DNA from 3 places in the Sphingomonas sp. CFBP9019 genome. Region 3 is predicted to be linked to each of the others. Evidence: riboswitches for the same ligand, from Rfam matches in the RefSeq annotation. Region 3 holds a riboswitch; each other region holds the start of a gene.
What was found. A riboswitch is a leader RNA that binds a small molecule or an ion and turns the genes downstream of it on or off. The one in region 3 is predicted to bind cobalamin.

Region 1 (3,271 bases), 400 kb from region 3:
TCGAGCTTGGCAAACGCCGATGCCGACATCGTCTGCACCATCAGGTCCCAGACGGGGAAATTGCCCTTGCCGATCTCGCCATAGAGATCGTCGGTCAGGTAGTTCCAGGTCGCGGTCGCCACCTGCGCGCCGTTCAGGTTGCGCACGCCCTGGCGGCTGATCCAGCGGAACTTGGCGAACATTGTTTCGCCCTTGGCATTGACCAGCTTGAAGGCATGGACGCCGTTGCCGTCCATCGTCCGGTAGGATGCCGGCGTACCGAGGTTCGAATAGACATGCGCGAGCATATTGGTCGCCTCGGGCGTCGCCGAGAAGAAGTCGAAGAAGCGATTGGGGTCCTGCTTGTTCGTCACAGGCGAGGGCTTGAGCGCGTGGATCATGTCCGGAAACTGGATCGCGTCACGGATGAAGAAGATCGGCAGGTTGTTGCCGACCAGATCCCAATTGCCCTGATCGGTATAGAATTTGGTCGCAAAGCCGCGCGGATCCCGCATGCCCTCTGGGCTGCCCGAGGGGTGGATCACGGTCGAGAAGCGGACGAACACCGGCGTCTGCTTGCCGGGCATGAACAGCGATGCGTCGGTGATGCTCGAAATGTCCGCGGTCGCGGTGAAGACGCCGTGGGCACCGGTTCCGCGGGCATGGACGACGCGCTCGGGCACGCGCTCCCGGTCGAAGCGTGCGAGCTTCTCGATCAGCGTCGTGTCCTCGAGCAGGACGGGGCCAAGGTCACCCGCCGCCTTCGAATGGCGGTTCTCGCCGATCGGCGCACCATTGTCGCGGGTCATCTGCGGTGCGGCGACACTGGCCGAATCACCCTTGGCTTCGACCGTGCCGGCCACACCGGCCTGCGCCAGCGCGGGCTTGCCGGCGCTGGACGGTGCCGCAGCGGTCGTCATGCGGGTTTCCGCCTGCGTCTCGGCCGGCGCCACCGTCTGCGCGGCAACCGGCTGAATCATGGCACCAGCCGATGTCGCAGCCAGCAGCATCGCCGTCACGGCCTGACGGCTCTTCACGTTCTTCATCTCGATCCCTTAATCCTGCATGCCATCAGCGTGGCATCCCCGCACAGAGCGTGCGGCACCGCCGCCTCCTGATCGAGGACGCGCATCGCGCCAAACGGAGCTTCTGGATCACAGCAATCGAGCAGGACGATCGAGCCGCCATCGTGCCGCTCGCCGGACGATTGCCGAACGATCCTGACCGGGATAGACCGGCGCCGCTGACCTGTTCGATCCGAGCAGGACGGCATGATCGCGTCGGTGCCCCGGAAGGGGCTTAATAGGGAACGCGGTGAGGGTGGTTCGCCACCTGAAGCCGAGGCTGTCCCTGCAACTGTAAGCGGCGAGCGCGATGCATTTCGCTTCTTCCTGCAAAGGAAGGGGCAGCCACTGGGCCAGACGTTGCGTCATGAGGGCCTGGGAAGGCCGTGCATCGTGTGGTGACCCGTGAGCCAGGAGACCTGCCGGCGTCTGGTCGCTCTTGCCTGGCCCAGGGGGTGGCCGCGGCACGGTACTCCGTCGAGCGACGACGTGTGCGGTGGGGACCGCACGGGCATGCGTGCCGGTCGCAATCGCGTCCGGCTGGCGCGGATGTCGGCCGTTCGCGGGAGGTCCCTGCCGGGTTCGCCAGACGCCCGGGGGATTACCGTAATGCCGTTCCTATTGTCTCGCCTCGCGCTCGCGGGGGCTATTCTGTCGCCTGTCTTCGCAGCACAAATCCACGCCCAGTCCGTGCCGGATCCCGATACCAAGGACATCCTGATCGTCGGACAGCATGCCCAGGACACGCTCACCACGCCGAATGCGACCGGCAGCCGCCTGGGCCTCACGCCGCTCGAGACCCCCGCGACGCTCTCGGTCATCGATGGCGCCACGATCCGCGCGCGTGGCGACCTGTCCGTGATCGACGCGACGAGCCGCGCACCGGGCATCAGCAACGCGGGCAATCCCGGTAATGGCGGCACCGCACTCGCCGCGCGGGGGTTCAGCGGTCAGGGCTCCGTGCTCCAGCTCATCGACGGCATCAGGCTGTTCCCGGCGGCCGGCACGATCACCTTTCCGACCGATCCGTGGATGGTCGAGCGGATCGACATCCTGAGCGGCCCGGCCTCCGTGCTCTACGGCCAGGGCGCACTGGGCGGCGCGGTGAATGTCCTGATGCGCAAACCCGATACGCAGCGGACGCACGTGGAGGGCGAGATCGGCTATGGCTCGCAGGACAGCTTCCATGTCGCGGCGGGCGCAGGGGGGCCGATCACCGAGCGCCTCTCCTACCGCATCGACGGCAGCTATCGCCGGTCCGACGGCTATGTCGATCGTGGCCAGTCGCGCAGCCATGCCGTCTCGGGCACGCTTCGCTGGGCACCGACCGACACGCTCGTCGTCACCGCGCGGGACGATTATGGCGACCAGAAGCCGATGCGCTATTTCGGCACGCCGCTGATCGAAGGACGGCTCGACGACCGCATCCGGGAGCGCAACTACAACACACGTGACGGCGTCATCCGCTACCGGGACAACCGTACCAGCCTGCAGCTCGACTGGACGCCGAGCGATGCGGTCACCGTCAGCAACCAGGCCTATCGCCTCACCTCCAAACGCTCCTGGCGCAATCTCGAAACCTATTGCTGGATCGCCGCGGACGGCGTCTGCGCCAACGGCAGCGGCAACACCGGCACTCCCGGCAGCATCCTGCGCACCGACATGACCGGCATCGTCCACGACCAGACGCAGTGGGGCGATCAGGGGAGCGTGACGTTCAGGACGGACGTCGCCGATGGCGTCGGCAACGACCTTGTCATGGGCTTCGACGTCAACCTCATCAAGCTGACCTACTCCCATAATTTCGGGTCTGATCCCCAGGTTTCGGAGGTCGATCCCTTCGCGTTCGATCCCGGTCTGATCGTCGACACGCAAGGCATCGCACCGCGCTACCGCACGCGCACGACCGAATATGCGGTCTTTGCCGAGGATCGGCTTAAGCTCGGCACGCACGTCTCGATCGTTGGCGGCGTGCGCTACGAGCGCGACACGATTCGCCGCTGGTCGATCGACTATCCGGGCGGCGCCGGTACCGAGACGTTCGTGCTCGACAAGCGGCTGCACAATCTGACCTGGCGGATCGGGAGCGTCTATCAGCCGATCCCGATGGTGTCGCTCTATGCGCAATATGCCACCGGCGTGGACCCGCTGGGGACGCTGACGACCTATTCGACCGGGCAGGTGCAGTTCAGCAACGCGGTCGGCGACCAGGTCGAGGTCGGCGCCAA
Region 2 (3,271 bases), on a different contig from region 3:
GGTGAAGCAGGAACGCCCCACTCACGCCACCGACACCCCCGCCTCGGCAAACGTCGCCATCCCGTCATGCGCCGCCAACGCCGACCGGATCACTCCCACCGCAACCGCCGCCCCGCTTCCCTCCCCCAGCCGCATCCCAAGTCTCAGTAAAGGCTCGAGTTTCAGCGCTTGAAGCAATCGCTCATGCCCCGGCTCGGCCGAACAATGCCCGGCAATGCAATGCTCTGTAATGCTAGGATACGCCGCCGCGATCGGTGCGATCGCCGCCGACGAAATGAATCCGTCCAGCATCACCGGCACCCCCGCCAGCCGCGCCGCCACCACCGCGCCAGCGATCGCGACGATTTCACGCCCCCCCACCCGCCGCAACGTCTCGAACGGCGTACGCGGGAAATCAGCATGCCGCGCAATCCCCGCCTCGACGACCGCGATTTTCCGCGCGATTCCCGCCACATCAACCCCCGTCCCCGGGCCAACCCAGTCGGCGGCGGTTCCGCCGTAACTGCGCAGACACAGGGCTGCGGCCGACGTAGAATTCCCGATCCCCATCTCACCCACGACGAGTATGTCGAGCCCAGGCACGACGACGTCGGCACCGATGTTGAGTGCGGCGAGACACGCGGCTTCGTCCATCGCCGGCCCCGTCGTGAAATCCGCCGTGGGGGTTTCCAGATCGATGTCAGCGATGACGAGTTCGAGCCCGACGGCATCCGCCAGCGCATTGATCGCCGCGCCCCCACGACGGAAATTCTCGACCATCTGTGCGGTCACGGAGACCGGGAAAGCGCTCACCCCGTGCACCGCAACGCCGTGATTTCCGGCGAAAATCGCCGCCCGCGCACGCTCGAACCGCGGCCGCTCGCGCCCCTGCCAGCCCGCCATGAAGACCGCGAGGTCTTCAAGTCGGCCGAGCGATCCGGGCGGCTTGGTCAACTGTGTTTGCCGCAGCGATGCGGCCCCTCGCGCGGCTTCGTCTGCCACGGGAAGGGCCTCCAGCGCCGCCTCGAACGCCGCGACCGTCGGGAACAGCGTCACTGCGCGACATAGCCGGCGGGGGGCGTCCGGGTGATGAAATGCCCCTTGATCCCGGCCGGCCACTGCCGAAACGGCACCTGCCCCTCCGCACTCTCCGCATGCAGCACGGCATAATCGAGAATCGCGCGCGCAGCCTCTTCATCCGGGGTAAAGCGCCCCAGCACATAGCCGATCTTCGCGGGCCCGCGGACGTGGATGGTGCAGAAGTCCTGGCAGGCGAACAGGCACGGCATCGCCTGGACCGCAATCCCGGCATAGCGCGGATCACTCGCCTGGACCGCCTGCAACGCCGCGACGAGTCTCGCACCGCCCCGCATGCCCTCGGCATCGTCCTTCGCATCGGTGGACACGCGGCAGGTGCTGCAGGCGACGACGGCCGCACCGTCTTCGGCGGGAACCAGTATATTCGGCATTGAAACCCCATGACATACGCGCCCGCGGCACAGGCCACAGGCTGGTTATGTCGTCGTGCGGGTTTACCCCCGTCCGCTCGGCGCACCCTGGCCGGACGAAAGACGACTGCGACGGGCAGGTCTCCTGGCTCACGGGTCACAGCCCTTCGCGCCGCCTTCTCGGGACCGGGATCCCAATGGCATGTTGGCACGATGGCTCGCCGCTTACAGTTGCAGGGGCAGCCGGGGTTCTCCCGTTCCCTTTTCATCCCCGTCGCCGGGGAACCTGTCGCGGCCAGAGGGATAGGCCGGGCGAGCGGCCCGGGTCAATCGCCCTGCGCGCTGTCACGCGTCAGCGGTACCACGACCGGTACGCCCTCGATCGATCCGAACCACGCCCTAACGCCATAGGTCTCACGCAGCCGAACCGGCGTCAGCACCGCCGAAGGCGCACCGTCGGCGACGAGCCGGCCCGCGTCGAGCACGAGGATACGATCGCAATAGCGTGCGGCGAGGCCCAGATCATGCAGCACGGCGATCACCAGGACGCCGCGCGCGGCCTCCGCCCGCAGGATGTCCATGACCGCGATCTGATGCGCGGGATCGAGCGATGCGAGCGGCTCGTCGACGATCAGCGCCGGCGCCTCGACCGCGAGTGCCCTTGCCAGCAGGACGCGGGCCCGCTCGCCCCCCGAGATCTCGGTCGCGACACGCGCCGCAAGCGGGGTCACGTCCGCCGCCGCCATCGCACGGGCAATCGCATCACGATCCTGCTGAGAAATGCGCGACAACGGTGCGAGATGGGGCAACCGGCCCAGCGCGACGAGACGTTCGACGCTCAGCGGCCAATGAAGACTTTGACCCTGCGGCAGATACGCGACCGTCCGTGCAATCTCGCGTCGCGAGCGCTCCGCCAGCGGAACCCCGTCGAGCAGGATCTCCCCCGTAGCGGGAACCAGCCCGAGAAGCGCCTGAACCAGCGTCGATTTGCCCGCCCCATTGGGGCCGACGATCCCGATGAGCGCACCACCCTCTGCCGCGAAGCTGACATCGTCGACCACGACCCGCCCGGCACGGCGGACGCTGAGGCGGTCCGCGGAAAGGGCTACCACAGCCGCCGCTCGCGCATGAGGTGCACGAGGAACACCGGCACGCCGAGAAACGCAGTAACGACCCCTAGCTTGAGTTCGTTCGACGTCGGGATCACGCGTACCAGCACGTCCGCAAAGGTCAGCAATGCAGCACCGCCCAATGCGGAGGGGAGCAGGATCGCCGATGGCGAGCGATCGGTCATCGGCCGGACGAGATGCGGGACGATCAGGCCGATGAACCCGATCGCGCCCGATACCGCGACCGCCCCGCCGACCCCGATCGCCACCCCGACCAGCATCCGCACGCGCGTCCTTCGCAGATCGACGCCGAGCGCGCGTGCGCCATCCTCGCCGAGCGTCAGCGCGTCGAGCGCATGGCCGTCCCAGGCGACCAGCACCATGCCGATTGCGATACAGGGCAGCGCCAGCGCGACATGGCTGAACGACCGGTCTTCAAGCGACCCGAGCAACCAGGTCATGATCTCCATCGCCGCAAACGGGTTCGGGGACAGGTTGAGCGCCAGACTGACCCCCGCGACCGCCAGCGTTCCAACCGCAATCCCCGCGAGGATCAGCGACAAGGCGCTTTGCGACCCGGCCGCCAGCACGAACAGCAACCCCAGCGCCGCGAACGCCCCAGCGATCGCCACGATCGGCAGCATCGCCGGATGAAGCTCCGCCAGCCCGAAATACAGCGCGATCACCGCGCCCAGCGATGCCCCGTTCGACGCGCCCAGCACCGATGGCTCGGCC
Region 3 (3,271 bases):
GACGACATGCCCTGCGTTGCGTCGCGCGCAAATCCTGTCGTCAGCGCAGGCAAAACGCGCTAGCCCTGTGGCGCAGGTCCGACGCAAGCCGGATCCGCACAGATCGCGTCGGTGCCCCTCGGGGCTTGAATGGGAATGCGGTGCGGGGTTCGCCCCAAGACCGCAGCTGTCCCTGCAACTGTAAGCGGCGAGCGACACGCACCCGCCCCCTGCGACGGGGGCAGCCACTGGGCCGATGGCCTGGGAAGGTGTGCGTCGAGCCTTGACCCGCGAGCCAGGAGACCTGCCGGCGTCTGGTCGCTCTTGTCCCGGTCCAGGGGGTGGCCGAGGCACGGTGAACGCCGTCTGAGCGACGACAATGCGGCGGGGGCCGCATCGGCGACGCATGCCGGCCGCTCAGGGCGTCCGGTCGGCGCGCGTCCCGGTCGTTCGCGGCAGGCCCCCGTCCTCGTCGGACGCCGGGGATGTGCCAATGACCAAGATCATGACCGGGCGGACCGCCGGTCGTTCGACGCGACACCGGATCGGCTGGATGTTCGCGATGCTGGTGGCGGCCAATATCGCCGCCTGGGGATGGGCGTTCGCGCTGTTCCAGGCGCAGCCGCTGATGCTGGGCACCGCGATGCTCGCCTGGGGGCTGGGGCTGCGCCACGCGGTCGATGCGGATCATATCGCGGCAATCGACAATGTGACGCGCAAGCTGATGCAGGATGGGCAGCGGCCGATCGGGGTCGGCTTCTGGTTCGCGATCGGCCATTCGGGGATCGTCCTGATCGCCGCGGTGGCGATCGCGCTGACCGCGAGCGCGCTGGCGCAGTTCGAGGCGTTCAAGCAGGCGGGCGGGGTGATCGCGACGCTGATATCCGCGCTGTTCCTGTTCACGATCGCGACGATGAACCTGATCATCCTGCGATCGGTGTGGCGGACCTTCGGCCATGTCCGCGGCGGCGGGCGCTATGTCGAGGAGGATCTCGACCTGCTGCTCGGCAATCGCGGGCTGCTCGCGCGGCTGTTCCGGCCGATGTTCCGGCTGGTCACGCGCAGCTGGCACATGGCGCCGCTCGGCTTCCTGTTCGGGCTGGGGTTCGACACCGCGACCGAAGTCGCGATCCTCGGCCTGTCGGCGAGCCAGGCGGCGGACGGGTTGTCGATCGGTACGGTGCTGGTGCTGCCGGTGCTGTTCGCGACGGGCATGGCGCTGGTCGACAGTGCCGACGGGGTGGTGATGCTCGGCGCGTATGAATGGGCGTTCGTGAAGCCGATCCGCAAGCTGTATTACAACATCACGATCACGCTGATCTCGGCGATCGTCGCGATCGCGATCGGCGGGATCGAAACGCTCGCGCTGCTGGCGTCGAAGCTGGGCCTGAGCGGGGGCGTGTGGGACGTCGCTTTGGCGCTGGGCGAGAATTTCAACGGGCTGGGCTTTGCGATCATCGCGCTGTTCGTGGCGTGCTGGGTGCTGAGTTTCGCGATCTACCGGTGGAAGCGGTTTGACGAGATCGAGGTGGTGCGGGGGTAACGAGCAGCGTCGTCATCCCGGGCTCGACCCGGAACCTGGAGCCGGGCACCGGATCATGCGTGGCCCTGGGTCCTGGCTTTCGTCAGGATGACGGCGGTCATGTGCATTGGCACAATCGCCAAACTCCTCTAAACCCAACCCCGAGGTTTGGTTCTACCGAACCTCAACAGATCGCGCCGGTGCCCTTCGGGGCTTGAATGGGAATGCGGTGCGGGAGCTTTGCCTCCCAATGCCGCGGCTGTCCCTGCAACTGTAAGCGGTGAGCGAGACGCACAGGCCCCCGATGCGGGGGCAGCCACTGGGTCACGGGACCTGGGAAGGCGTGCATCGAGCTTCGACCCGCGAGCCAGGAGACCTGCCAGCGTCATGGTCGCTCTTGCCTTGATCCAGGGGATGGTCGCGGCACGGTACTCCGTCTGAGCGACGAACGCGTGTGGCCGTCTTGGTCGCGCGCGCGTGTGGCTGCGGATGTGCGTCCGTCCGTGGCTGTCGTTCCGACGCCCGGAGAGTATCGCATGACCGAACCCCAGCCGACCCTGGCCAAGATTCCCGTCACCATCGTCACCGGATTCCTCGGCGCGGGCAAGACCACGCTGATCAGCCATCTGATCCGTAACGCCGGGGGCCGGCGGCTCGCGGTGATCGTCAATGAATTCGGCACGCTCGGTATCGACGGCGACATCTTGAAGGGGTGCGCGATTCCCGATTGCCCGGCCGAGAACGTCGTTGAGCTCGCCAATGGCTGCATCTGCTGCACCGTCGCGGACGACTTCATCCCGACCGTCGAGACTTTGCTCGCGCTCGACCCGCGGCCCGACCATATCCTGATCGAGACGTCGGGGCTCGCTTTGCCCAAGCCGCTGCTCAAGGCGTTTGACTGGCCCGCGATCCGGTCGCGGATCACGGTCGACGGGGTGATCGCGCTGGCCGATGCGGAAGCGGTCGCCGCGGGACGGTTCGCGCCCGACCTCGCCGCGATCGAGGCGCAGCGGCGCGCGGATCCGAGCGTGGATCACGAGACTCCGCTCGCCGAGGTGTTCGAGGACCAACTCGCCTGTGCCGATCTGGTGCTGCTGACCAAGGCGGATCTGGCGGGCGAGGCGGGGGTGGCCGCGGCGCGCGCGGTGATCGCGGCGGAGTCCGCGCGTGCGTTGCCGGTGATCGCGCTGACCGACGGGGTGATCGATCCGCGCGTCGTGCTCGGGCTGAACGCGGCGGCGGAGGACGACATCGCCGCGCGACCGTCGCACCATGATGGCGCGGACGATCACGAGCATGACGATTTCGACAGCATGATCGTCGACCTCGGCGAGATCGCGGACCCGGCGGCGCTCGCCGCGCGGATCGAGACGCTCGCGCGCGACGCCGACATCCTGCGCGTGAAGGGTTATGCCGCGGTGACGGGCAAGCCGATGCGGCTGCTGGTGCAGGCGGTCGGGGCGCGGGTGCGGACGCAATATGACCGGCCGTGGCGCGGCGACGAGGCGCGCCAGACGCGGCTGGTGGTGATCGCCGAGCATGATCGGATCGACCCCGCAAGGATCCGGGCCGCGCTTCAGGGCTGACGGCGATGCACGTCGTCTTCCGCGAAAGCCACGGGCTGGAGGAGAGTGCGGTCCCGCAGGACCTCGCGCAGACTCCGGCGGATCTCGTCGTCCTGTCCTTTTCGGACGGGGATCTCGGCGCGTTCGCGGCCGGGTGGCGGCGTGCGGCGGCGAACGGGAGCCCGCTGCCGTCGCTCCGGCTCGC

Region 1: linked by a shared signal. The riboswitch ahead of SOM18_RS05065 (TonB-dependent receptor) and the one ahead of cobW (cobalamin biosynthesis protein CobW) in region 3 are both predicted to bind cobalamin.
Region 2: linked by a shared signal. The riboswitch ahead of SOM18_RS01105 (DUF1636 domain-containing protein) and the one ahead of cobW (cobalamin biosynthesis protein CobW) in region 3 are both predicted to bind cobalamin.

The regions. Positions count from the first base shown of each region.
Region 1 is NZ_JAXCWK010000002.1:231,699-234,969, reverse strand. Features, by position in the region: gene SOM18_RS05070 (catalase) at 1-1,025, opposite strand, end outside; cobalamin riboswitch at 1,246-1,484, shown strand; gene SOM18_RS05065 (TonB-dependent receptor) at 1,653-3,271, shown strand, end outside.
Region 2 is NZ_JAXCWK010000001.1:267,551-270,821, reverse strand. Features, by position in the region: gene SOM18_RS01115 (histidine phosphatase family protein) at 1-25, opposite strand, end outside; gene cobT (nicotinate-nucleotide--dimethylbenzimidazole phosphoribosyltransferase) at 22-1,035, opposite strand; gene SOM18_RS01105 (DUF1636 domain-containing protein) at 1,032-1,439, opposite strand; cobalamin riboswitch at 1,546-1,732, opposite strand; gene SOM18_RS01100 (ABC transporter ATP-binding protein) at 1,754-2,539, opposite strand; gene SOM18_RS01095 (FecCD family ABC transporter permease) at 2,533-3,271, opposite strand, start outside.
Region 3 is NZ_JAXCWK010000002.1:628,651-631,921, forward strand. Features, by position in the region: cobalamin riboswitch at 93-305, shown strand; gene SOM18_RS06945 (HoxN/HupN/NixA family nickel/cobalt transporter) at 533-1,522, shown strand; cobalamin riboswitch at 1,683-1,899, shown strand; gene cobW (cobalamin biosynthesis protein CobW) at 2,038-3,087, shown strand; gene cobN (cobaltochelatase subunit CobN) at 3,093-3,271, shown strand, end outside.